3 regions of the Mesorhizobium sp. USDA 4132 genome follow, and region 1 is predicted to be linked to each of the others. Evidence: riboswitches for the same ligand, from Rfam matches in the RefSeq annotation. Region 1 holds a riboswitch; each other region holds the start of a gene.
The links. Region 1 has a riboswitch for thiamine pyrophosphate ahead of thiB (thiamine ABC transporter substrate binding subunit). Riboswitches for the same ligand answer to the same signal wherever they lie in the genome.
Positions count from the first base shown of each region.

Region 2: another riboswitch for thiamine pyrophosphate. It lies ahead of thiC (phosphomethylpyrimidine synthase ThiC); the one in region 1 lies ahead of thiB (thiamine ABC transporter substrate binding subunit).
Region 3: another riboswitch for thiamine pyrophosphate. It lies ahead of thiM (hydroxyethylthiazole kinase); the one in region 1 lies ahead of thiB (thiamine ABC transporter substrate binding subunit).

Region 1 covers NZ_JBWCCP010000001.1:4,223,286-4,239,243, reverse strand. Annotated here, with positions in the region: gene ACZ9IU_RS21180 (helicase-related protein) at 405-3,626, shown strand; gene ACZ9IU_RS21175 (RNA-binding S4 domain-containing protein) at 3,632-4,045, shown strand; gene fdxA (ferredoxin FdxA) at 4,250-4,588, shown strand; gene ACZ9IU_RS21165 (CarD family transcriptional regulator) at 4,975-5,547, shown strand; gene ACZ9IU_RS21160 (RNA polymerase factor sigma-32) at 5,853-6,719, shown strand; gene ACZ9IU_RS21155 (M48 family metalloprotease) at 6,735-8,249, opposite strand; gene ACZ9IU_RS21150 (winged helix-turn-helix transcriptional regulator) at 8,574-9,086, shown strand; gene ACZ9IU_RS21145 (MATE family efflux transporter) at 9,083-10,498, shown strand; gene ACZ9IU_RS21140 (thiamine ABC transporter ATP-binding protein) at 10,499-11,206, opposite strand; gene thiP (thiamine/thiamine pyrophosphate ABC transporter permease ThiP) at 11,199-12,818, opposite strand; gene thiB (thiamine ABC transporter substrate binding subunit) at 12,823-13,833, opposite strand; TPP riboswitch at 13,873-13,980, opposite strand; gene ACZ9IU_RS21125 (response regulator) at 14,078-14,527, opposite strand; gene ACZ9IU_RS21120 (ABC-F family ATP-binding cassette domain-containing protein) at 14,687-15,958, opposite strand, start outside.
Region 2 covers NZ_JBWCCP010000001.1:4,413,633-4,418,387, reverse strand. Annotated here, with positions in the region: gene ACZ9IU_RS21920 (DUF1839 family protein) at 1-219, opposite strand, end outside; gene ACZ9IU_RS21915 (amino acid--[acyl-carrier-protein] ligase) at 224-1,135, opposite strand; gene ACZ9IU_RS21910 (acyl-CoA dehydrogenase family protein) at 1,182-2,363, opposite strand; gene ACZ9IU_RS21905 (acyl carrier protein) at 2,365-2,616, opposite strand; TPP riboswitch at 2,796-2,927, shown strand; gene thiC (phosphomethylpyrimidine synthase ThiC) at 3,027-4,755, shown strand, end outside.
Region 3 covers NZ_JBWCCP010000002.1:17,324-22,078, reverse strand. Annotated here, with positions in the region: gene thiD (bifunctional hydroxymethylpyrimidine kinase/phosphomethylpyrimidine kinase) at 1-735, opposite strand, end outside; gene thiE (thiamine phosphate synthase) at 732-1,370, opposite strand; gene thiM (hydroxyethylthiazole kinase) at 1,367-2,188, opposite strand; TPP riboswitch at 2,227-2,322, opposite strand; gene ACZ9IU_RS22840 (heavy metal translocating P-type ATPase) at 2,436-4,718, shown strand.

The sequences.
Region 1 (15,958 bases):
GATAAAACGTTAACCATATCAATGGATTGACTCTTCCGATTCTTCGTGAAAGCGCAGCTTCGGGATGAATCCTTCGGTTGCATGCACCCAATCCTGATGCAGATTCAGGATGTCGTGGGGAAGGCGAGAGTCGCATCAACATATAGCGGTGAACAAAAGCTGAATCTTCTTGAGTCTGCGATTCGTCTCCGATTCGTTCGCGTCTGTTCCTTTGCATTTAAAATTCGAATCTCCGAGCCTCGATTTGAGGCCTTCAGCGATCGTTCTTCGGCCGTAAAAGCCATTCTTGAGGCTTGCGTTTGCCCGCCGAGATCGCCATGTGTTGCGTGGCTTTGAGTTTTGGGTGAAGACGCAAACCCCGAGCCTTATGTGATGCATGGAACCAGGCTTTGAATTTCCAGCCCATGATCCTCAGCGGGCGCGGCGTCACCGCCGTCATTGGACCCACCAATACCGGCAAGACCCATTATGCCATTGAGCGAATGGTGGCGCATGGTACCGGCGTGATCGGCTTGCCGCTCCGGCTGCTGGCGCGCGAGGTCTACACGCGTCTTGTCGAGAAGGTTGGCGTCTCCCAGGTGGCGCTGGTCACCGGCGAGGAAAAGATCACTCCGCCGAATGCACGCTTCTCCGTTTGCACCGTCGAGGCCATGCCGCGCGAGACGAAAGCCTCTTTCGTGGCGATCGACGAAGTGCAGCTCGCCGGCGATCTCGAGCGCGGCCATATCTTCACCGACCGAATCCTGCACCTGCGCGGGCGCGATGAAACGCTGCTCCTCGGTGCGGCAACCATGCGGCCGATCCTCGAGAGGCTTCTGCCGGGAATAACCATCGTCGAGCGGCCGCGCCTCTCGCAGCTCTTTTATGCGGGCCAGAAAAAGATCACCCGCCTGCCGCAGCGTTCTGCGATCGTGGCGTTTTCGGCCGACGAGGTCTATGCGATCGCCGAGCTCATTCGCCGCCAGCGCGGCGGCGCGGCGGTGGTGCTCGGGGCACTCAGCCCCCGCACCCGCAATGCGCAGGTCGGCCTCTATCAGTCCGGCGACGTCGAATATCTCGTCGCGACGGATGCGATCGGTATGGGTCTCAACCTCGATGTCGATCACGTGGCGTTCGCCCAGGATCGCAAATTCGACGGTTACCAGTTCCGCAGCCTCAATCCGGCAGAGCTCGCGCAGATCGCCGGACGCGCCGGGCGGCATGTGCGGGATGGGACATTCGGCGTGACCGGCCAGGTCGCGCCTTTCGAAGACGAGTTGGTCGAGCGAATCGAAAGCCACCACTTCGATCCGGTCAAAGTGCTGCAGTGGCGGTCGAAAAACCTCGATTTTTCGTCGCTCAAAGCCCTGCGGGAAAGCCTGGATGCTGCGCCAACCCTTCTGGGCTTGACGCGGGCGCTTCCTGCGACCGACAGCCAAGCCTTTGATTATCTTTCGCGTTATCCCGAGATCAAGGACATAGCGACCACCCCGCAGCGGGTCGAAAAACTCTGGGAGGCCTGTGCCCTGCCAGACTACCGACGAATTGCGCCGGCGCAGCACGCCGACCTTATTTCGACTCTTTTTTCCGATCTTGTGCGCTTCGGGACGGTGAACGAAGAATTCATGGCGGAACAGGTCCGCCGCGCCGACCGCACCGATGGTGAAATCGACACATTGTCGGCCCGCATAGCGCAGATCCGGACCTGGACCTACGTCTCTAATCGCCCTGGTTGGCTTGCCGATCCGACACACTGGCAAGAAAAGACACGGGAAATAGAGGATAGGTTATCGGACGCGCTACATGAAAGGTTGACGAAACGCTTTGTTGATCGCAGGACATCTGTGCTCATGAAGCGCCTGAGAGAGAATGCGATGCTGGAAGCTGAAATCAGTGTGAATGGCGATGTCTTTGTAGAGGGACATCACGTCGGGCAATTGGCCGGTTTCCGGTTCACGCCCGTTTCGGGAACCGAGGGGCCCGACGCCAAGGCGGTGCAAGGTGCCGCCCAGAAAGCGCTGGCGCTCGAATTCGAGGCGCGGGCGGCAAGGCTTTATGCATCGGGCAATAACGACCTGGCGGTCGGATCCGATGGTTTCGTGCGCTGGCTCGGCGAGCCTATCGCCCGTCTTGCGGCGAGCGACCATGTCATGCGTCCGCGCGTCATCCTGCTTGCCGACGAGCAGCTGACCGGTCATGCCCGCGAACATGTGCTCGCCCGTCTCGAGCGTTTCGTCAATCATCACATCGCGACGGTTTTGAAGCCGCTCGACGATCTGTCGCGTGCCGAAGACCTTCAGGGCCTCGCCAAGGGGCTCGCCTTCCAGCTCGTCGAAAACCTCGGCGTGCTGTTCAGGCGCGACGTGGCCGACGACGTGAAGTCGCTCGATCAGGATGCGCGCGCTTCGATGCGTCGCTATGGCATCCGTTTCGGCGCCTATCACGTGTTCATGCCCCTGCTTCTGAAGCCGGCACCGGCCGAGCTCATCACGCTGCTCTGGGCGCTGGGGAACGACGGTCTCGACAAGCCCGGCTATGGCGATCTCATTCCGGCTCTGGCCGCGGGGCGCACGTCGGTCGTCGCCGATCCGACATTCGAGAGGATGTTCTACAAACTCGCGGGTTTCCGTTTCCTCGGCAAGCGCGCCGTGCGTATCGACATTCTGGAGCGCCTTGCCGATCTCATCCGTCCGCTCCTGCAGTGGAAACCTGGCTCGACGCCGCGTCCGGAAGGCGCATATGACGGGCGCCGCTTCACGGCCACGACCGCCATGCTCTCCATTCTCGGCGCTACGCCGGACGATATGGAAGAAATCCTCAAGGGTCTCGGGTATCGGGCCGACGCCGTGAAGGCGGAAGAGGCACAGGCATTTCTCGCAGGCCACGATGCAAGTTCCGTGAACGCCGCGGCTGCTCCGGCTTCGGCAGGAGATGCACCGGAAGTCTCCGAAACAGATGACGCCGATGCGAGTGACGCTCCGGTCGAGACTGCAACGGAAGCCGCTGCGGCAGAAAATGCGACGGAAACAGCTCCCATCGAGGCCTTGGCCGAGGCTGCGCCGGCTGAGACGGCTACTGCAGAACCGGTTGCTTCGGAAGAAGCTCCCGCGGAGCAGGCTCCGGCTGGCGACGTGACCGACGAGACAAAGTCTGCCGAGGCTGGAGAGCCGAAGCCGGTCCTGTTGTGGCGCCCGGGCGGCGGCCGTGAAAACAACCAGCGTGGCGGACGTCCGCAATACGGCGATCGTCGTGGTCACGGCGGCCAACGCAATAACGCCCCTGGCGAGGCAGGTCAGCCGGCCCAGGGTCGTCGTGATGACCGTCGCGACAACGGCGGCGAGCGGCGTGAGGCACGTCCGAACGGCGAACGCAGCGGAGGTGACCGCAGGGACGGCGGCAAGCCGAACCGCGACAACAATCGCCGGCCGGACAACAATAACAACAGCAGCAATAACAATAACCGCGGGGGCGATCGCCCGAACCGTGGGGAGCGCCACGAAGGCGGTCCTCGCCCGGACCGCAACGACCGCGGCAAAGGGCCGCAGCCGGCTCGCTTCGAGGCAAAGCCGCCACGCAAGGAAAAGCCGCTCGATCCGGATTCGCCCTTTGCAAAGCTTGCAGCTCTCAAGGAGCAGATGAAGAAGTAAGGCCCATGACGGAAAAACAGCCACAATCCGGTTCGCGCCAGCGCATCGACAAGTGGCTGTTTTTTGCCCGCATGGCGAAGTCCCGGTCGATCGCCCAGGATCTCATCCGCTCCAACCACGTGCGGGTGAACGGCGATCTGGTGTCCCAGCCGAGCTCCCAGGTGAAGCCGGGTGACCGCATCGATCTCAAGCTTGAGCGTCGCGATCTCGTGCTGGTGGTGAAGACCGGCGGGGAGAGGCGAGGGCCTTTCGAGGAGGCTCGGCTGCTCTATGAAGATCTCAGTCCTCCTCCCGAAGAGACCAAAAGGCTGACCCTGTTCGAACAGGCGCAGCGCGCGCAGGGAAGCGGGCGGCCGACCAAGAAGGAGCGCCGGGAGACCGATCGGCTGTTTCCGGGGATCGACGCGGACCTAGATTAGAAAAAACGACCCGCCACGTTTGGGTTTTCAGCACGGATATCCTTGCTAAGCAAAGCCAAAGGCTTTACCTGACTGTCGAAAAGCCGGATCGCCTACCTCCTGTCATTTTCGCAGTTGGGTTTTCGCCTCTCCCGGCTTTCCGGTGTGCCGGCGCTCCTCATCCGTCGACGTGCCGCTGATCCGCGATGGTTCCTGGAGTGCCGCATGACGTATGTCGTGACCGACAATTGTATCCGCTGCAAATATACCGACTGCGTCGAGGTCTGCCCGGTCGACTGTTTTTATGAAGGTGAAAACTTCCTCGTCATCCATCCCGACGAGTGCATCGACTGCGGCGTCTGCGAACCGGAATGTCCTGCCGAGGCGATCAAGCCGGATACGGAACCGGGTCTCGACAAATGGCTCAAGATCAATACCGAATTCGCTCAGATGTGGCCCAACATCACGGTCAAGCGCGACGCGCTGCCCGAGGCCAAAGAGATGGATGGGGTCGCCAACAAATACGAGCAGTATTTCTCAGCCGAACCCGGCAAGGGCGATTGAGATTTGCCGTGACGGCATGGCTCGGAGCCGTTTCGAATCGCTTTGCCTTTTTGTTGGGCAGAGCGTGGATAAAGCGCTCTGTGCACGTGCAAAAGCAAATTATTGATTTCCGCACTTTTTTGTGGTAGACAACAAGAACTGTTCCACAAGGCGGCACGTGTGTGCCCAAAAAACATCACGAAAGCAACAGGCCACCCAAAGCGCGGTTTCCGTGACATTGCAACGCTTGAATGTTGTCGGTCGCAGTTCGCGAAAGGGTGTTTTTTCGCTCGCGTTGGTCGGACCAGTATGGAGTGACCCGACGGTTTCCCCCGTCTCATCCGGGCCTGACAGACCCGGTTCCCCCGACCCGACAACGGGTGAGTAACAGGGAGTTTGTGAAACGAATGACGACTCAGCAGAAAAAGACTTCTCCCGCACGCCAGGGCTTCAAGACTGGTGAATCGATTGTATACCCCGCTCATGGCGTAGGCACTATCTCTGCGATTGAAGAGCAGGAAGTTGCCGGCATGAAGCTCGAGCTTTTCGTAATCGATTTCGAAAAGGACAAGATGCGCCTCAAGGTGCCGGTCGCGAAGGCCGTCAGCATCGGCATGCGCAAGCTGTCCGAAACGGATTTTGTCGAACGCGCTCTCAAGGTTGTTCAAGGCAAGGCCCGCGTGAAGCGCACCATGTGGTCGCGCCGCGCCCAGGAATATGATGCCAAGATCAATTCCGGCGATCTGATTTCGATCGCGGAAGTGGTTCGCGACCTTTATCGCGCCGAAAACCAGCCGGAACAATCCTATTCCGAGCGCCAGCTTTACGAAGCTGCCCTCGACCGCATGGCTCGTGAAATCGCTGCCGTGAACAAGATGTCCGAAACTGAAGCCGTCCGCCTTATCGAGGTCAATCTCGCCAAGGGCCCCAAGCGCGGCAAGAACGTCGAGGAAGATGAGGCGCAGGAAGAAGCGGCCTGATCATCCCACCGATAATTCTCTCAAAAACCCGGCCTTCGAGCCGGGTTTTTTATTGGAACTTTTTGCCTGCCTCCGCGTTAACCCGCCGGAACGGCGAACTGATGTGCGTCGGTTTGCGTTCGGACAGCTAAGTGCGGGGCGGAAGATCGGTCTATCGAGCCGATGTGAATCCCGGCAGAACTCAAGACGAGGGGAGCAAAGGCGGCAGGAATATCACCCATCATCGTTCGGGCTTGTCGCGTGCACGGTGTTTTCGGTTTGTGCCTCGCTGTCTTTGTCGGATCAGACCGTTCACGGAGAACACCATGACAGCCATGTCCGCAGACCGCACGATGATCAAGATAGCAATGTCCGCTCCATATCTCGCCCGGGAGGAGGAGCGCGATCTGGCGGTCCGCTGGAAGGACGATCAGGACCAGGATGCCCGAAACCAGATTGCCCTTGCGCATATGCGTCTGGTTATCGCCATGGCTTCGAAGTTTCGTGGCTTCGGTTTGCCGATGAGCGACCTCGTACAGGAAGGCTATGTAGGGCTGCTCGAAGCGGCGGCAAGGTTTGAACCGGCTCGCGATGTGCGTTTTTCCACTTATGCCAGCTGGTGGATCCGCGCTTCGATGCAGGATTATATTCTTCGGAACTGGTCGATCGTGCGGGGCGGCACCAGTTCGGCGCAGAAAGCGCTGTTCTTCAATCTCCGCCGGCTGCGCGCCAAGCTCGCCCGCGGCGATTCCAATCTCACTGCCCGTGCCATTCACGAAGAGATCGCAGTGGCGCTCGGCGTCAGCGTCGCCGATGTCCAGACCATGGATGCCCGGCTTTCCGGCAATGATTCTTCGCTGCAGGCGCCGTCGATCGCCGGCGATGCGGATAGCGGCGAACGGCTCGATATGCTTGCCAGCGCCGAGCCGCTGCCGGACGAACAGGTCTCCGGGATGATCGACGGCGAGCGCCGCCTGAAATGGCTGCAGGGCGCGCTCACCAAGCTCAACGACAGGGAGAAGAAAATTATCCGCGCTCGGCGTCTGACCGACGATGGCGCGACGCTCGAAGCGTTAGGGGCGGAGCTCGGTATCTCCAAGGAACGCGTGCGGCAGATCGAAAGCCGGGCGATCGAAAAACTCAAGTCGGCGCTGGTTTCAGCCAATCCACAGATGGCTGCGGCCGCCTGCTAAGGCGACCTCTCACCCTTATTCCGCGATGATCTTGAACTTCTGGCCGGGCGAGATCGTCGCGCCGACCGGCAATGCATTGATCAGCTTGAAAAGATCGAGCTTGCGATCCGTGCCCATCATGCGGGCCGAAAGCGAAGCGACGGTATCGTCCTTGGTCGCTGTGACGATCCGTATCCTCAGCGGCTTCAATGCTGCTATTTCCTGAGGTGTCATTTTGCGGAAGGTCGAGCGCAACGTTTCGGCGGCCGTCGCGAGTGCCGGGCTTCCTTTCGGTACTGCCGTCAGGAAACGGAAAATCTGTGTGTCGACGCGGATAACGGTCACGTCGAAATCCCAGCGTTCGGCGGAAGCCCGCGCGGTCGCCGCGGGCATGCCATTCACCTGGATCTCGCGCACCGTTTCCGGCTGCAGGCCGGCGACCCAGCCGCTCGTCAGATAATTCGACAGGTTATCGTTATCGCCGGCGGCGACGCCGTCGAAACGGATCGCCGTCTCGCCAGGGCCGGTCGCGAGCACCGCTTCCACCTTGTTGTCGATACGGAAATCCGGCGGCACGTCGAAACGGATGCCAAGGTTACCGTGCATAAAAGTCTGGCCGCGGACATAACCTTCCTGCGGGCTGTCGCCGTAGAGCAGGCCATCGATGCCGGCGATGTAATAATCGCGGCCCTTGTCGCCGACTGTGCCTTCCTGGCCGAAGTTACGGGCATGGCGGCGGGCAAGATCGACCCGCTGGGCGGAGTTCGGATGGCTCGACAGGAAATCGAGGCTCTGGTCGTTGTCCGGGTCGACCGCAGAATAGCGGGCATAGGCCGCCATCGAATCCAGGAAACGCGCTGCGGCATAGGGGTCGTAACCGGCTTCGCCGAGCATCCGCACGCCGATCACGTCGGCCTGCAGTTCCTGCTGGCGCGAGAAGGCTGCGAGCCTGAGCTTGCCGCGGGCCAGCGCCTGTTTCCCGGCAAGATCGCTGGAGAGGACTTCGGCGACGACGCGGCTCGCAATCACTTCCGCCTCTTCGCGGCGCTGGCGTTCGATGCCATGGTTTGCAGTGACGTGGCCCATCTCATGGGAAAGCACGGCTGCGACTTCCGATGCATCATTGGCAAGCGCCAGAAGGCCGCGCGTCACGTAGAGATAACCGCCCGGCAGCGCGAAAGCGTTGATCGCCGGCGAATTCAGGATGGTGATGCGGAAGGACTGGTTGGGGTTTTCCGAAACTGCCGTCAGCGCGCCGGCAATGCGGGCGACCAGCCGCTCGGTCTTGGCGTCGCGATATTCGCCGCCGTAGCTTGCGACGATACGCGGATGCTCGCGCGCCCCCATCTGAGCCCGCGGATCGTTCTTCTGTACCTCGTCGACGATCTGTGGCGAGTCGGAGGGAGAGACATTCGGAGTATAGGCCTGATCGAAGAGCGACTGGCAGCCGGAAAGGACCGCACCGCTGAACAGCAGGGCGCCCACGGTCCGCCAACCGGGCAGCGCACGGACAATCGTCCAGACAGCCGGGATCGCCGTGTCGCGCCTCATCGTCCTCGTCTTCCGCACCATCATTCCCAAGGTCCGCCATCCAGCTTGGCTGAGGTCCTCTCGATCCAAGCTGGCTCCTTCTCTATGTCGCTTAGCGATTTTCGCGTCGAATGCACAGATGCTCTTATTGAAATATGCCTTGCTGGTGCGTTTGCAATGAAAATCCCCGCTGCCTTTCCGCGATGCCATCGTGGCACGTCCAAATTGTGGCGAGTTCTATAACGGTCCGGCAGCGCTCGTCGCCAAACGTGATCACGAAAATAGTGACTTGCAAATTGCAAGTTACATGTGCCACAAGGCTGCGTCTCGCCGGGGAAGAAACCCATGAAACGAACAGGTCCTATCGATACCGGTTGCCCGGTGTTGCGCAGTCTCAAACATGTCGGCGAGGTCTGGAGCTTCCTGATCCTGCGCGATGCACTGGCAGGTGCAACACGTTTCGACGAATTCCAGCGCAACCTCGATATTGCCCCGAACATCCTGACCAGCCGGCTGAAGTCGTTCGTCGAATCCGGGCTGATGGAACGGCGGCGCTATTCCGAACGACCGCCGCGGGACGAATACCACCTCACGCAGCGCGGCCGCGACTTCAAGCCCGTGGTGCAGGCGCTGCTTGTCTTCGGAAACCAGCATTTCGCGCCGGAGGGCGAAAGCGTGGTGATCGTCAACAGGGAGACCGGCGAGCAGGCCGAACCGGTGATGATCGACCGCCGCAGCGGCCGGCCGCTGAGCGATCCGGTCTTCACCAGCGTGGCCGGCCCGGCGGCGAGCGAACGTATCCGCCGCCGTTATCCATCCGTGAACCAGTTATTGCCACATAGAGAGGCTGATCGATGAGTGCCGTGACCACCGAAGCCGTCGAGGCGGCGCCTACCTTCGACGACGCCACCGCGGCGCCGATCAATCCGCGGACCCGGCAGCTGCTGCAGGATCCGATCCTGCCGATGCTGATCCGGCTCGCATGGCCGAATATCCTGATCATGCTCGCCCAGGCCTCGACCGGTCTCATCGAAACCTGGTGGGTTTCGCATATGGGCACCGCGGCGCTGGCGGGCATGGCCCTCGTCTTTCCGGCCGTGATGCTGATGCAGATGATGTCTGCCGGCGGTTTCGGCGGGGCGATCTCGTCTGCCATCGCCCGTGCGCTCGGCAGCGGCCGGCGCGGGGATGCCGACCTGCTTGCCTGGCATGCCGTCGTCGTCAATGTCGCGCTCGGACTGCTGTTTTCGGCGATCATGCTCGCCTATGGCCGGCCGATCTACCGGGCGCTCGGCGGCGAGGGGCCGGAACTCGAGGCGGCCCTCATCTATTCCAACGTGGTATTCGGCGGCATGATCTTCGTCTGGCTGATGAACGGCCTGGCGAGCGTGGTGCGCGGCACGGGCAATATGCTGTTCCCGGCGCTGGTTACCTGTGTCGGTGCCGCACTCCTCGTGCCCGTATCGCCGCTTCTCATTTTCGGCTTCGGTCCGTTCCAGGGGCTCGGCATCGCCGGCGGCGGTCTGGCCCTGGTGCTCTACAGTTTCGGCAGCACCGCGGTGCTTGCCTGGTACATCCTCTCCGGCCGCAATCTCGTGCGCTTCGGCGTCGGTTCGCTCCGCTGGACGATGTTCCGGGATATCGTCCGCCTCGGCGCTGCCGCGGCGATCAATTCCGTTCTCACCAATGTGACCATCGGCATTGCCACGGCTCTGGTCGCGACCAAGGCGGGTGTTTCGGCTGTGGCTGGTTTCGGTACCGGCGCGAGGCTCGAATATCTGCTGATCCCGGTAATCTTCGGCATCGGTGCGCCGATGGTGGCGCTGGTCGGCACCAACATGGGCGCCGGCCAGAAAGACCGGGCGATGCGCATCGCGTTCACCGGTGCTGCGATCGCTTTCGTCATCACCGAGGTGATCGGCCTGATCGCCGCGATCTTCCCGGTCGCGTGGATTTCGCTGTTCAGCGAGGAGCATGGAGCGATCGATGCGGGCGTTGCCTATTTGCAGATCGTCGGGCCGGTTTATGGTTTCTTCGGCGGCGGGTTGGCGCTCTATTTTGCCTCTCAAGGCGCGGGCCAGCTACTCTGGCCGCTTGCCTGCGGTTTTCTGAGACTCGCCATTGCAGGTCTCGGGGGCTGGCTGGCGCTGGAATTTACCGGATCGCTCAACGGTTTGTTCTTCGCGCTGGCAGTTGGTCTGGTCGCCTATGGCGGGATCCTGTTCCTCGCCATCCGCTCCGGTGTCTGGTTCCGCGGAAAGGCTGCCTGATCAGCCGGAAAGAAATTCGGCGAGTGCGGGAATATCGCGCCGGGCGAGGAATTCCTCGACCGGCGCCTGCAGCAGGATTTGGCCGTGGTCGATGAAGATCGCATGGTCGGCCAACCGGCCAACTTCATCCGGATCGTGGGTTACGACCAGCACCGTATTGCCCGTCTCGCGATGCAGGTCGATGAGCAGGCTGGCCATCGAAAGCCTGAGCCCGGGATCGAGGGCCGCGAACGGCTCATCCATCAGCAGAACCGGCTTTTTACGCACCAGAGCCCGGGCGAACGCGGCACGCTGCCTTTCGCCGCCGGAAAGCGTCCCCGGCATCCGTTTCTCAAAACCGCTCAGGCCCACGCGTTCCAGCGCCTGCGATATCGCGGCCCGGTCACTGCCGGAAAGCTTCAGCGACGGGCTGATGCCGAGGCCGATATTGGTGGCGAGGTTCAGATGGGCGAAGAGGTTATTATCCTGAAAGACCAGCGATAAGGGACGCTCGGAGGGATGTTTCTCCGTCACGTCCTCGCCGGCGATCAGGATACGGCCGCGATCGGGCGTCTCGAAGCCGGCAACGAGGTTGAGGAAGGTCGATTTGCCGGAGCCGGACGGGCCGGTAATCGCCGTCACGGCGCCGGCCGGCAAAGCGCAGTCGAAGCGGAATTCCTTGGTGCCGAGCTTCAGTTCAACCTTATCCAGCGCGATGCCGTCAGTCATGGCTCGTTTCCTTGCGGCCAGCCGTGCCGATCATCGTCAGCGTCAGGCAGATGATGCCGAGGATGAGCGCCAGTCCGTCCGCGTCATTGGTTCGATAGCTGGATAGCCGGCTATAGACAAGCCAGGGGAGGGTGGTGAGCTCGCTGGAGCCGAACAGCGCCACCGCGCCGAGATCGCCCAGCGACAGCGCCATGGCGAAGGACAGCGCCGTCAGCAGCGGCCTTGCCAGAACCGGCAGGTCGATCCTCCATGCCCGTGAAAAGCCGGAAAGGCCGAGGCTTGCCGACAGCCTGCCTGTCCGCTTGCGATGGGTTTCGACGGCCGGGGCCAAAACGCGCATCACGAAGGGAAGCGCCATCAGCATGTTGATGATCGCCACCAGCGCCGGGGCGAAGCGCGCCACATCGCCGAACGGGCGCAGCATCAGGAACCAGCCGGTACCGAGCACGACCGGCGGAACGAGCAGCACCAGCGAGGACATCCCACCCAAGGACAGGGAAAACGCCCTGGCCGTTCCGGCGGGCCTCTTCATGTCGGCTATTGCCCCGCGTCCGGCAATGATAGCCAGGGAGGTCAGGACGGCAAGCAGGCCTGCGGAAAGCGCGATCGTGAAACTGGTCCAGGCGGCGCGCAGGAAGGCGGGGCTAGTGGCGAGGCTCCAGAGATTGGCCTGGGCGCCGGCACCGACGATCGAGGCAAGCGGCAGGAGCAGGAATATCGTTGCAAGCAGGATAGACAGCACATCCCAAAGCCGTGCGGGCAAGGTCCGGCCATCGAACCGGCGTGTCGCCCGGCCGGCCGTGATGCCAGCGTCGTCAGGGGCTGGAAACAGCGAAATCCCAATCAGGACCAGCGCCGTCATGCCGATCTGCAGCAGCGACAGCGCTATGGCGCGGGGCGGATCGAAATCGAAACGCAGCGACTGGTAGATCGCCACTTCGAGCGTGGTCGCGGCCGGCCCGCCGCCGAGCACCAGGACGAGCGTGAAGCTCGTGGCGCAGAGCATGAAGATCAGGCCGGCAATGCCGGGGATGACGCGCCACGCCGCCGGCCACTCGATGAAACGGAAAACGGAGAAGGGTTTCATCCCGAGGCTGGAGGAGAGCAGCCAGTATTCCGCCGGCAGGCGCTCCAGCGCGGCAAGCAGCAGTCTCGCGGCGAGCGGCAGGTTGAAGAACACATGTGCGAGCAATATGCCGGAAAGCCCGTAAATGCTGACCGGATGTTCTAAGCCGAGTTTCAATAGCAGGCTGTTCATCACCCCTTGCCGGCCCCAGATGCCGATCAGGCCGAGCGCGCCGATCAGCACCGGCAGGCCCATCGGCAATGCCATGAGCCGGATGACCCATACACGGCCCGGAAAGCGCGGCCGGCGTGCAAGCGCGAGTGCGACGGGAAGGGCGAAGACGACCGACAGCAGTGTCGAAAGAACCGCCTGCAGAAGGGTGAAACGCAGGATCCGCCAGGTATAGGCGGTGAACAGCCGGCTTTGGGTGTTGCCGGTGTCCCAGGAGAGAAGGGCGGCAACCGCGATGCCGACGAAGAGGGCGATGCCGGCGATGCTCAGCAGCCCCCAACCTATCCCGCGTCTTCGCTCGGCCCTCGTCAGCATGGGATCAGTTCAGGCTCATGGCGGTCAGCCATTCGTCGATCCAGGCCTGCCGGTTCTTGGCCACCTCGTCCGACCCCATCAGGAAAGTTTTCGTCGGCTGCACCAGTTTGTTGAATGCGTCCGGGAGCGGCTGCGAGGTCTTGGCGGCTGGCATCATCCAGTTGGTGGTCGGGATGATGTCCTGGAAGGCCGGCGAAACCATGAATTTCAGGAACTGTTTCGCCAGATCCTTTTCCTTCGCCCCCTTCAACATACCGGCGACTTCGATCTGGATGTAATGGCCTTCGGAGAAGGAGGCAGCCTGGTAGCGGTCCGTCTTCTCCTCGATCACGTGATAGGCTGGCGAAGTCGTGTAGGAAAACACCATCGGCACTTCGCCCTTGGTGAACAGGCCATAGGCCTCCGACCAGCCTGGCGTAACGGTCAACACGCGTTTCCTGAGCTTGGCCCAGGCCTCCGGCGCCTGGTCGCCATAGACCGATTTCACCCAGAGGAGCAGGCCGAGGCCGGGTGTCGACGTGCGCGGGTCCTCGATGGCGATCTTCTGCGCCGGATCGCCGTCTACCAACTCCTTGAGGCTTCTCGGCGGGTTCTTCATCGCCTGGGTATCGTAGACAACGGCGAAATGGCCGTAGTCGTAGGGGATGAAGGTGTCGTCGCTGTAATTGCCGGGGACCTTGGCCGCGGCGGCGTCGAGCCCGTGCGGCTCGAACAGACCGGTCGCCTTCGCCTCGGAGATCAGGTTGGTATCGAGGCCGAGCACGATATCGGCGTCGGTGCCTTTGCCTTCCAGTTTCAGGCGGGTCAGAAGCGCCACACCGTCGGCGACGCCGACGAAATTGAGCTTGCAGGCGCAGGTCTTCTCGAAGGTTTCCTTGACCTTGGGCCCTGGACCCCAATCAGAGATGAAGCTCTCATAGGTGTAGACGGTCAGCGTCTTTTGCTGCGCTTCGGCCGGCGCGGAAAGGGAAAGGGCGGCAGCGGCCGCGAATATCGAAAGAATGGTGCTGCGCATCAGCGTCTCCTCGTTTGGTGACAAAGGGGAATAGGCGCTGATGAAGAGCCGTCTAATCCCTCCGCCGGTGTTAACCGGATCAGGTTCCGCGGGTTGGCCAGAGGCCTCTCAGCCGCACCAAAACGTGCGGCACCCCGTTAGAGCAGGATCAGATTTAGCGGCGAGGCGAATGGCTGGCAAGAGGCGGTCTGCGGCCGGCTCAAGGCGCATTCGGCGGGAGCAACATGGCTCGGTGATTCATTGCTCAGTGGTTTTGCGGAAACACTTTCAGTTCACGCGGGACGATGGCCATGCCGCCGAGCCGATTGGCAACGGCGTAGTCGATCGTCTTCTCAACTACGTCAGGCATAACCGGTTTGGTGAGGACGCCGAGCGAGCCTTTGACACCGTCCTCCACATCCTCCGGATTACCGGTCATGAAGACGACGGTGATGCCATATTGCTCGGCAAGCTCCCGGCCGATCTCCGGGCCAGTCCGGCCGTCCGAAAGATTGACATCGACCAGGGCGATATCGGCATAGGCGGCGAGCGCCAGGGCGTGTTTGCGGGCATTGGCAAAACCAGCGACTTTCAGGCCCATGGCTTCGATCGTCTCGGCAACATCGAGCGCGATCAGAAACTCGTCTTCGACAATCATAACTCTTTGATTCATCGCCTCAGTGGCCAGCCGACGACGCGTAACATTTGTCAGCATTGGATGTCCCCATTCGGTTGATCGGTTCCGGGCAGGCCGATCCGTCCCCGGGACATTTCGACCAATGTTCACACCCAGAACGCCCCGCGACATCATATGTTCCGCTCCGCGACAAATATTTTTTCAGCTAACTATTTGTTAAGCTTAACAAATCGCAAATTAGCCTTCAATTTCCTCACGCAGCATTTCGAGTTCCAGCCATTCTTCTTCCATTTTGCTGATGCTTTGGCGCAGCTTTTCCATCTCCGCGGCCAGTTTGTTGAAGGCCGCGGGATCCTTGGTGAAGAGGTTGGGGTCGGCCATCTTCTTCTCGCGGGCGACGATCTCGGCTTCGGCTTTCGCCATTTCCTTAGGCAGGTTCTCGAGCGCGAATTTCTGCTTGAAGGAAAGTTTGCCTTTGCCCTTGGACGTGCCGGAAACCGAAGCCGCGGTATCGGTTTTTGCCCTGTCAGCTTTTTCCGTGCGGCGCCTTTCCTCCAACGCACCCTTCCGCTGCGCCAGCATATCCGTGTAGCCGCCGGCATATTCGATCCAGCGGCCGTCCGGTGCGTCCGGATTGGCGGGGGCGATGGTTGAGGTCACGGTGCGGTCGAGGAAGTCGCGGTCGTGGCTGACGAGGATGACGGTGCCGGAATAGCCGGCGACGATTTCCTGCAGCAGGTCCAGCGTCTCGATGTCGAGGTCGTTGGTCGGTTCGTCCAGTATCAGTAGGTTGGAAGGCCGCGCCATGATGCGGGCGAGCATCAGCCGGGCGCGCTCGCCGCCCGACAGGTTCTTGATCGGCGTCCTGATCTGCTCCGGCTGGAACAGGAAGTCCTTCATGTAACCTGCGACATGCCGCTGCTCGCCGTTGACAAGCAGCGTCTCGCCGCGTCCGTCCGTCAGATAGTGGGACAGCGTGTCCTCGGGGTTCAGATCCTCGCGCTTCTGGTCGAGCGTGGCGATTTCGAGGTTGGTGCCGAGTTTGACGGTGCCGGTGTCAGGCGCCAGCTGGCCGGTCAGCATCTTCAGCAGCGTGGTCTTGCCGGCGCCGTTCGGGCCGACGAGACCGATGCAGTCGCCGCGATGCACGCGGATCGAGAACGGCGCGACGATGATCCGCTCGTCGTAGCTCTTGGTGATGTTTTCGGCCTCGATGACCAGCTTGCCGGATTCGCGGCCCTCGCTGACGCTCGCCTGCACCGTGCCCTGCGGCCCCTTGTGGCCACGGTAATTGCCGCGCATCGTCTGCAATTCGCCGAGGCGGCGCATGTTGCGCTTGCGGCGGGCGGTGACGCCGTAGCGCAGCCAGTGCTCCTCGCGCTCGATTGCCTTGCCGAGCTTGTGCTGCTCCAGCTCTTCCGCCTCCAACACCTCGTCGCGCCAGGCTTCGAATTCGCCGAAACCGCGGTTGAGGCGTCGTGATGTACCGCGATCGAGCCAGACGGTGGC
Region 2 (4,755 bases), 180 kb from region 1:
GAGATCCTCCAGCGGCACCTTGAAGAAGGTGAACTGGTCGCCTTCGAAATCCTGGGTCAGGGTGAAACCAAGCATCGCTTCCGGCGGCAGGCCCTGCGCCGAAAGCACTTCGATCCACAGATCGACGTAACAGTTCGTCTCCGGCCACATGTGCTCGGCTGAATGCAGCGCATGCGTCGTGTAGTTGCCCGGATCGAGCGCGGGAAACACCGCCGTCATGGGATCAGCCCCAGAGCGTGGCACGGACGTGTTCCGGCCACTCCTTCACGTCCAGACCGTGGGTGTGGAAAAGCGCGAGCGCAATTCGTTCCAGGCCGAAACCGACGCAGGCCGTATGCGCGACGCTGCCGTCTTCCAGGTTGAGGCCCCATTTCAGGCCGAAACTGTCCTGGTGATAGTTGAAGCTCATGCAGGCGGTCGGCTGGGCAACGGAAGCGATGGGGATCAGCAGTTCGAACTTCAGGTTCTGATCGCGCTGGTTGTTGACCAGCATCTTGCCGGCGCGGCCGAAGAAAGGATCGTTGGCGATGTCGATGGTGACGTCGAGGCCGACGGACTTCATCATCTCGACGCCCCGGTCCATCCACAGCTGGCGGAAATCGGTCACGTGTTGTTCGGTCCCCATGCAGACATATTCGCGCATGCGGAAAAGCTGCTGGCGGGCCGGATCCTTGGAGGGCTCGTGGCGGAAGCAGTAGCTCTGCAGGTCGAAAAGACCGCCGCCGGCGGGCAGGTTGCCGCGGCGCGCGACGGTTGGGTAGAGCGGATAGCAGGCCGCCGGCGTCAGCACGATGTCGGTCGCTTCTTGGCCCTTGGTCCAGTCCTCCTCGCCGACTTCCATGCATTTCAGCAGGCTCATGTGGTCGAGTTCGTTGCCGCAGAACGAGTGAACCGTGCCGGCGAGCTGCGGAAAGCTCTTCATATAGCCGCTGGTCTCAAAGAAGGCACGGTTCATGCCCGGCGGGAAGCGCATCACCTCCGCACCGTCGGCACCGCCGACCTTGTCGATCAGCCGCTCGAAGGCGGCAATAACGTCTTCGAACTGGCCGCTGCGGCCATACAGTCCGTCGACGCCGGTCTCGATCAGCAGGCCAGCGTCGAACAGGCGGTCGAGAAAGGAAACTTGCAGATCCATGGATTCACCTCATTCTTTAAACGATTACATCTGAAGTGATGGGGCGTCAGCCGAGCAGGCTGGTGTCCGGTTTTTGAACGAGCAGCATGGTCGACGTATTGCCGAGAATGCGGTCGTTGGAAATCATCAGCTGGGCGGAGTGCGCGTCGCGAAGATGCCGTCCGAGACTATAGGGCGTACCGTTCTTGTAGCCCATGATGCCGCAGATGATCATCGTCTGGTTGATGATGGTCAGGATCGTCTCGGAAGAGGCGAGCTTGATATTGTTCATGGCGATCGAAAAGGCCATGGACGACAGTTTGTCGGGATCGTGTTTCGCATCCGCGTAGGTCTTGAGGCCCGACAGGATATTGCCCTTGAGCAGCTGCAGCAGGTTCGACGCTTCGGCGAGCCTCAGCGCGCCGGGCGGCTGGGTGCCGCCCGCCTTGCGGGCCGCGGCGCGCACGAAAGCCTGGGCGCGCAGGACCGCGTCGGCGGCAATGCCGTACCAGACAGCACTCCAGAGGAGATGCGAGGTAGCGAGCATCGACTGCGCCGCGATTTCGGCGAACGGTTTCGGGAAAATCTGGACCGAAGGTGCTTCGCCATTGAAGAGGAAGCCGTCGGAGCAGGTGCCGCGCATGCCGAGCGTATCCCAGTCGACGGTCTTCTGTAGGGTATATTGGCCCTGTTTGAAGACGGTCATGACCTGGTCGGTCGGGGCGGCCTTCTCGTTCGAGCGCGAGGTGATCATGATGACATCGGCGTGGGCGCCATAGGAAATCACCGTCGCGTCCTTGGTCAGCCGGCAGGTGTCGCCGTCGACCTCGATGGCGCAGATCGAGTTGCGCATATTGCCGCCGATGCCGGCCTCGGTCGTCGCGGAGGCGACGAGAAGCTGGCGGTCGGCGAGCTCGCGCATGAAATCCATGTGCCAGGCGCTGTCGGCCCCGTGCACCACGAGGCTCGAAACCTTGATCTGGTGCATGGCGAAAACCATGGCGCTCGAGGCACAGGACTGTCCCAGGATGGCGCAGACCTCGGCAATCTCGGTGATGGAAGCACCCTCGCCGCCGAATGCGACCGGGATCTGGATGCCGATGAGGCGCTCGGCCTTCATTGCATCGACCGCTTCGCGGGGGAAGCGGCCGTCATGGTCGACGCGTTCGGCGAATTCAGCCGCCACGGCCGCCACGCGGTGAGCGCGGGCGCTGAGGCTCATGTCGGCGGCAAAGACGGGAAGGTTCATCTCAGGCGGCCTCGGAGGCTTTCAAGATGTGGGAAACCGTCTGCTCGATCGCCGCGATGCTGGCGAAGGACTTGCGGTTCAAAAGGCTATCCGGGAATTCGATGTCGAAGGCCTCTTCCAGGCCCAGCATCAGCTGCACCGATGCGAAGGAGGAAAGCCCGGCTGCATAAAGATCGGCAGCGTCTTCCAGCTCCGTCACGGCGACCGGAAGGCCGCCCACCCGTGTCAGCAATCCGCGAATGGTCTCGTTCATCTCGACATCTCCCGATCGTTCGAATTCTGCGCTCATCGCTAGGGACGTTATCGCGCAAGATAGCATAAGATTCCGGTAATAAACGTCATCAATTTGGAGCTGCGGGATTCGTTAAAACTCGACCTATCGACGCAGGCAGGGACCGGCTTGACATGCGCGATCGGCAGGTTTCTGATGGCCGCATTCACCAGGGGGGTCCCGTCAAGGGGCTGAGATACTGCTGGTCGGGCCGGTTTGGCCGCCCGAGGCGCAGTGACCCGTTGAACCTGATCCAGTTCATACTGGCGTAGGGACGGTGCGAGCGCTGCGGCAGCGAGGGCGGGAAACCGTCCTTCGGATTCCAACGTGTTCTTCCATCATTCCAACTCTGGAACTGGGTCTCCAAACGTCAAACCTTGGAGCCTCGAACCATGAATATTGCGACCACCAAGCTCACCCCGGTCGTCACCACCGGCCCGCTTCCCGCCTCCACGAAAGTCCTGAAAGCGGGAACGATCCATCCGGACATCCGCGTGCCGATGCGGCAGATCGCATTGCATCCGACCTCCGGCGAACCTCCGGTGACCGTCTACGATTCCTCCGGCCCCTATACCGTCGAAGGTGCCGCGATCAGCATCGATGCCGGCCTGCCGCGCCTGCGCGAAGACTGGATTTCGGCCCGTGGCGATGTCGAGGCCTATGAGGGCCGGATCGTCAGGCCGGAGGACAATGGCTTCGTCTCCGGCGACCGGCTGACGCCGGAATTCCCGGTCCGCAACCAGCCTTTCAAGGCCAAGGCTGGCAGGGCCGTCACCCAGCTTGCCTATGCGCGGGCCGGCATCATCACGCCGGAGATGGAATTCGTCGCCATCCGCGAAAACCTCGGCCGGCAGGCGGCCAGGGAACCGCTCGTCCGCGACGGCGAAAGTTTCGGCGCCCATGTGCCGGATTTCGTGACGCCGGAATTCGTTCGCCGCGAAGTCGCGGAAGGCCGGGCGATCATTCCCGCCAACATCAACCACCCCGAATCCGAACCGATGATCATCGGTCGGAATTTCCTGGTGAAGATCAATGCCAATATCGGCAATTCGGCCGTCACCTCGTCCATGGCGGAGGAGGTCGAGAAGATGGTCTGGGCGATCCGCTGGGGCGCCGATACGGTCATGGATCTGTCGACCGGCCGCAACATCCACAATATCCGCGACTGGATCATCCGCAATTCACCTGTTCCGATCGGCACGGTGCCGCTCTACCAGGCGCTCGAAAAGGTGAACGGCATTGCCGAGGACCTGACCTGGGAGGTCTATCGCGATACGCTGATCGAACAGGCGGAACAGGGCGTCGACTATTTCACCATCCACGCGGGCGTGCGGCTCGCCTATATTCCGCTCACCGTCAATCGCGTCACCGGCATCGTTTCCCGTGGCGGCTCGATCATGGCCAAATGGTGCCTGCATCACCACAAGGAGAGTTTCCTCTACGAGCACTTTGAGGAAATCTGCGACATCGCCCGCGCCTACGACGTCTCGTTCTCGCTCGGCGACGGTCTTCGCCCGGGTTCGATCGCCGATGCCAACGACGCGGCGCAGTTTGCGGAACTGGAAACGCTCGGCGAGCTGACGAAGATCGCCTGGGCGAAGGATTGCCAGGTGATGATCGAAGGCCCCGGCCATGTGCCGATGCACAAGATCAAGGCGAACATGGACAAGCAGCTCGCGGTCTGCGGCGAGGCGCCATTCTATACGCTCGGGCCGCTGACCACCGATATTGCGCCGGGTTACGACCACATCACGTCCGGCATCGGGGCTGCGATGATCGGCTGGTTCGGCACCGCCATGCTCTGCTACGTGACGCCCAAGGAACATCTCGGCCTGCCGGACCGCAACGACGTCAAGGTGGGCGTCATCACCTACAAGATCGCCGCGCATGCCGCCGATCTTGCCAAAGGCCATCCGGCCGCCCAGGTGCGTGACGACGCGCTGTCGCGCGCCCGCTTCGAGTTCCGCTGGGAGGACCAGTTCAACCTCTCGCTCGATCCGGAAACGGCCCGTTCGATGCATGACGAGACGTTGCCCAAGGAGGCGCACAAGGTGGCGCATTTCTGCTCCATGTGCGGCCCGAAATTCTGTTCGATGCGGATTTCCCACGATATCCGCGCCG
Region 3 (4,755 bases), on a different contig from region 1:
GATGGCGCCGGCGAGATAGGTCTTGGCGATCGCAACCGCGTCAGCCGCCGAAGCGCCCTTGGCGAGTTCGGCGGCAATTGCGCTCGAGAGCGTGCAGCCGGTGCCGTGGGTGTTGCTGGTCGCGGTGCGTCTGCCCTCGAACCAGTGGATGCCGGTGGCGTCCGCCAGCACATCCGGGCTGTCTTCGCTCTCCAGATGACCGCCCTTCACCAGGACTGCCTTGGGCCCGATCTTCAGCAGCCGCTCAGCCTGGGCCGCCATCTCTTCGCGGGTCGTGGCGACCGTCTCGCCGAGCAGCGCCGCGGCTTCGGGCAGGTTGGGGGTGACGACGGTGGCGAGCGGCATCAGCTTGTAGGTGACGGCATCCACCGCATCGAGCGCCAGCAGCGGCGAACCGCCCTTGGCGATCATCACCGGATCGAGCACGATCGGCACGGTATCGCGATAAGGGTGCAGCACGTCGGCAACCGCCTCGGCGATCTCGGCATTGGCGATCATGCCGATCTTCACCGCATCGACGCGCACGTCGAGAAAGATGGTGCGGATCTGGTTTGCGACGAAGGCGGCGGGCACCGCATGCACGCCGGTGACCCCTTGGGTATTCTGGGCGGTCAGCGCGGTCAGCGCCGCCATGCCATAGGTGCCGCGGGCCGCAAAGGTTTTCAGATCCGCCTGGATGCCGGCGCCGCCGGAAGGGTCCGAACCGGCGATCGACAGGACGTTTTTGATGCTCATGCGCGTGCCCTTTCGATTTCCGCGGCAATTCGGCGGGCGGCGGCTTCCGGATCGGGCTGGCCGCAGATGGCGGACACGACCGCGAGGCCCTTTGCGCCGGCGGCGAGTGCCGGGCCGGCATGTTGCGCCTTGACGCCGCCGATCGCGACTGCCGGAACCGGCGCCATGGTGACGATGCGCGCAAGCCCGTCGAAACCGATCGGTTGTTTATGGTCGGGCTTCGTATTGGTCGCAAACACCGGACCGATGCCGACATAATCGACGATCGACGAATCCACTCGCCGCGCCAGGTCCTCGGTCTCGACCGAAAGGCCGAGGATCATGCCATGGCCGGCACGCTGCCGCGCTATCACTGCCGCCATGTCGCTCTGGCCGACATGCAGGCCTTCGGCGCCGATCGCGATTGCTGCCTCCACGTCGTCGTTGATGATCAGGGGCACGCCGGTTCCGGAAAGTACCGCCTTCAGCGCCCGGCCGGTTTCGATCATTTTTGCCGTGTCCGCCTGCTTGTCGCGCAGCTGGACCATGGTGGTGCCGCCGGCGACGGCAAGCCTTGCCGTCTCGACCATGCCGATCTCGCGGCAGAGATCGGGATCGAGGACGAGGTAGACGGAAAGGTCGAAGGTTTTGGTCATGCTGCGACGACCCTTGCCTGGGCATCGAGCGTCTCGCCGGTCAGCGCCGCGAGGCGGTCGAGGAAGATCGGCGAGAAGAAGCCGGGACCGGAGGCGGTGAAGGCCGCTTCCTCGCCCGCGACCGCGAACATCGCGAGTGCGGCGACCGTCGCCTCGAAGGGATCGTCCGTGCTTGCCGCAAAGGCGCCGACCAGGCAGGTGAGCGAGCAGCCGAGCGCGGTCACCCGCGGCATCAGGGCGGAGCCGCCGAGGATGCGGACCGAACGCCGGCCGTCGGTGACGAAATCCACCTCGCCGGTAACAGCCACCACGCAGGCCTGCTGCCGGGCGATGGCGATGGCCGAGCTTTCGGCTGCCGCGACGCTGTCGCCGCTGTCGACGCCATGGCCGCTCGACTGGCTGCCGGCCAGCGCGATGATTTCCGAGGCGTTGCCGCGAATGACCGTGGGCCTCAGTTCCATCAGCTCGGCGAGTGCGGCGCGGCGATAGGCGGTGGCGTAATGGGCGACGGGGTCGAGCACCCATGGCTTGCCGGCGTTTGTGGCGGAGGCGGCCGCGGCCTTCATGCCGGCCAGGAAGTCCGGCGACAGGGTGCCGATATTGACCGTCAGGGCCGCAGCGATGCGGGCGAACTCGCCGGCTTCTTCCTTGGTATGCACCATGGCGGGCGAGGCGCCGGCCGCCAGCATCACATTGGCGGCGATATTCATCGCCACGAAATTGGTGATGTTCTGGACGAGCGGGTTTTTCGCTCGCATTGCCGTCAGCAGCTGGCCGGGGGTCTCTGCAAGGGTCCCAAGGGGCATTGTCGTCTGCATGTCTGCCTCGTTCGGCGGGGCAGGCGCAGGGCGCAATGTTGAACGCCCGGACGACTCCCTCCGCCAGCATGATCTGGTTCAGGTTCTAAGGGTGCTTCTCAGCCCGGTTTTGCCGGACGCCCCTGTCTTCACCATGGCTTACAGCAAAGATAATGCGCTTCGCCAGTGATTTTTTCTGATTTTGGGCCTTGCAGCTCTAGTCGCTAGAGGTTGTAGAGACGGGGCTCGATCCAATGGGAATGAGACGATGAGCACCACCACGCAGGCACGATACAAGGTTGGCGGCATGGATTGCGCCAGCTGCGCGACGAAGATCGACACCGCGGTTCGCCGCATGCCGGGCGTCGAGGACGTGTCCGTTTCGGTTGCGTCGGGCACGATGACGGTGAAGCACGACGGGTCCGGCGATCTCGGCGCGATCGAGAAGAAGGTCGTGGGGCTTGGGTATTCGCTCAGGGCGCTGGGTCAGAAGGCCGGTGAGGATGCGCGGCGGCGCGGTGTCGAGGGCTTACCCCCCTCTGCCCTGCCGGGCATCTCCCCCTCAAGGGGGGAGATCGGCCAGCCGCACGACCACCATCACGCCCACGACGGCGGGCACGATCATTCCCACCACGACCGCGGCACGACGGAAATCGAAGGCCTGCACGGCCATGATCACGGGCCGATGGATGGGCCGTGGTGGAAATCCGCCAAGGGCCGCCTGACCATCCTGGTCGGCATTGCGTTGGCGGTGGCTTACGGGATCGGCCATCTCCTCCCGGCCTATGACACCTATATCTTCACCGCCGCAATGCTGATCGGCCTCGTGCCGATCGCCCGCCGCGCCATTATGGCAGCACTCGCTGGCACGCCGTTTTCGATCGAGATGCTGATGACGATCGCCGCCGTCGGCGCCGTTGTCATCAATGCGTCGGAAGAGGCCGCCGCCGTGGTTTTCCTCTTCCTCATCGGCGAATTGCTGGAAGGGGTCGCGGCCGGCAAGGCGCGCCAAAGCATCCAGAGTCTGACGGCGCTGGTGCCGAAAAACGCGCTGCTCGAAGAAAACGGCCAGACCCGCGAAGTACCGGCCGATCGCCTTGCCGTCGGCGCGATCATCCTCGTGCGTCCCGGCGACCGCATTTCGGCGGACGGCGTCATCATCGCCGGCGAGAGCGCGATCGACGAAGCGCCGGTGACGGGCGAAAGCACGCCGGTTGCCAAGGGCATCGACGACGCGGTTTTTGCCGGCACGATCAACGGCGATGCCGCCTTGCGGATTCGCGTCACCGCGGCTGCCGAGGACAACACCATCGCCCGCGTCGTGCGGCTGGTCGAGGAGGCGCAGGAGAGCAAGGCCCCGACCGAGCGCTTCATCGACCGGTTCTCGCGGTATTACACGCCGGGCGTCGTGGTGGTTGCGGCTCTGGTCGCCATCCTGCCGCCGCTTATGGCCGGTGCGTCCTGGAGCGAGTGGGTCTACAAGGGCCTGGCGATCCTGTTGATCGGCTGCCCCTGCGCGCTGGTCATCTCGACGCCTGCCGCAATTGCCGCATCGCTCTCGTCAGGCGCCCGCCGCGGCCTGCTGATGAAGGGTGGCGCGGTGCTGGAGACGCTCGGCAAGATCACAGCCGTCGCGCTCGACAAGACCGGCACGCTGACGGCCGGCAGGCCCCAGGTGACCGATGTAATCGCCTTCGGCCGCAATGCGGAAGACGTGCTGCGCTTTGCCGCCGCGCTCGAAACGGGCTCCAGCCATCCGCTCGCCGTCGCTATCCTTGCCAAGGCTGCCGATGATGAGGTCGAGATTCCGACCGCGACGGATGCCAGGGCGCTCGGCGGCAAGGGTGTCACGGCGACGGTCGAAGGCCAGGAGGTGTTTTTCGGTTCGCCCAAGGCAGCGGCCGAGCGGGTCTCGCTGCCGATGGCGCATTCCCGCCGGATCACCGGCCTCAACGACGAGGGCAAGACCGTCTCGGTGCTGATCGTCGGCGGGGTCCTGGCCGGTGCCATCGCCATGCGCGACGAACCGCGTCCCGACGCTAGGGCCGGTCTGAAGGCGCTGACCGATGCCGGCATCAGGACCGTGATGCTGACCGGCGACAATGCCCGCACCGCGACCGCGATCGGCAAGGATCTCGGCATCGAGGTGCGTGCCGAGCTGATGCCGGAAGACAAGAGCCGCATCGTCGGCGAGCTGAAAAGCGAGGGTTACGTGGTCGGCAAGGTTGGCGACGGCATCAACGACGCCCCGGCACTCGCTGCCGCCGATGTCGGCATCGCGATGGGCGGCGGCACCGACGTGGCACTGGAAACCGCCGATGCCGCAACGCTGCACGGCCGGGTCGGCGACATCGCCGCGATGATCGCGCTGTCGAAGCGGACGATGCGCAACATCTACCAGAACATCTCGATCGCGCTCGGCCTGAAGGCGGTCTTCCTGGTGACGACCATCCTTGGCATCACCGGATTGTGGCCAGCGATCCTCGCGGACACCGGGGCGACGGTGCTGGTGACGATCAATGCGTTGCGGCTGCTGCGGGTGAGGAGCTAGGCACCAGCCCGCGGGAGATTGCGCAAGACATTGTCGT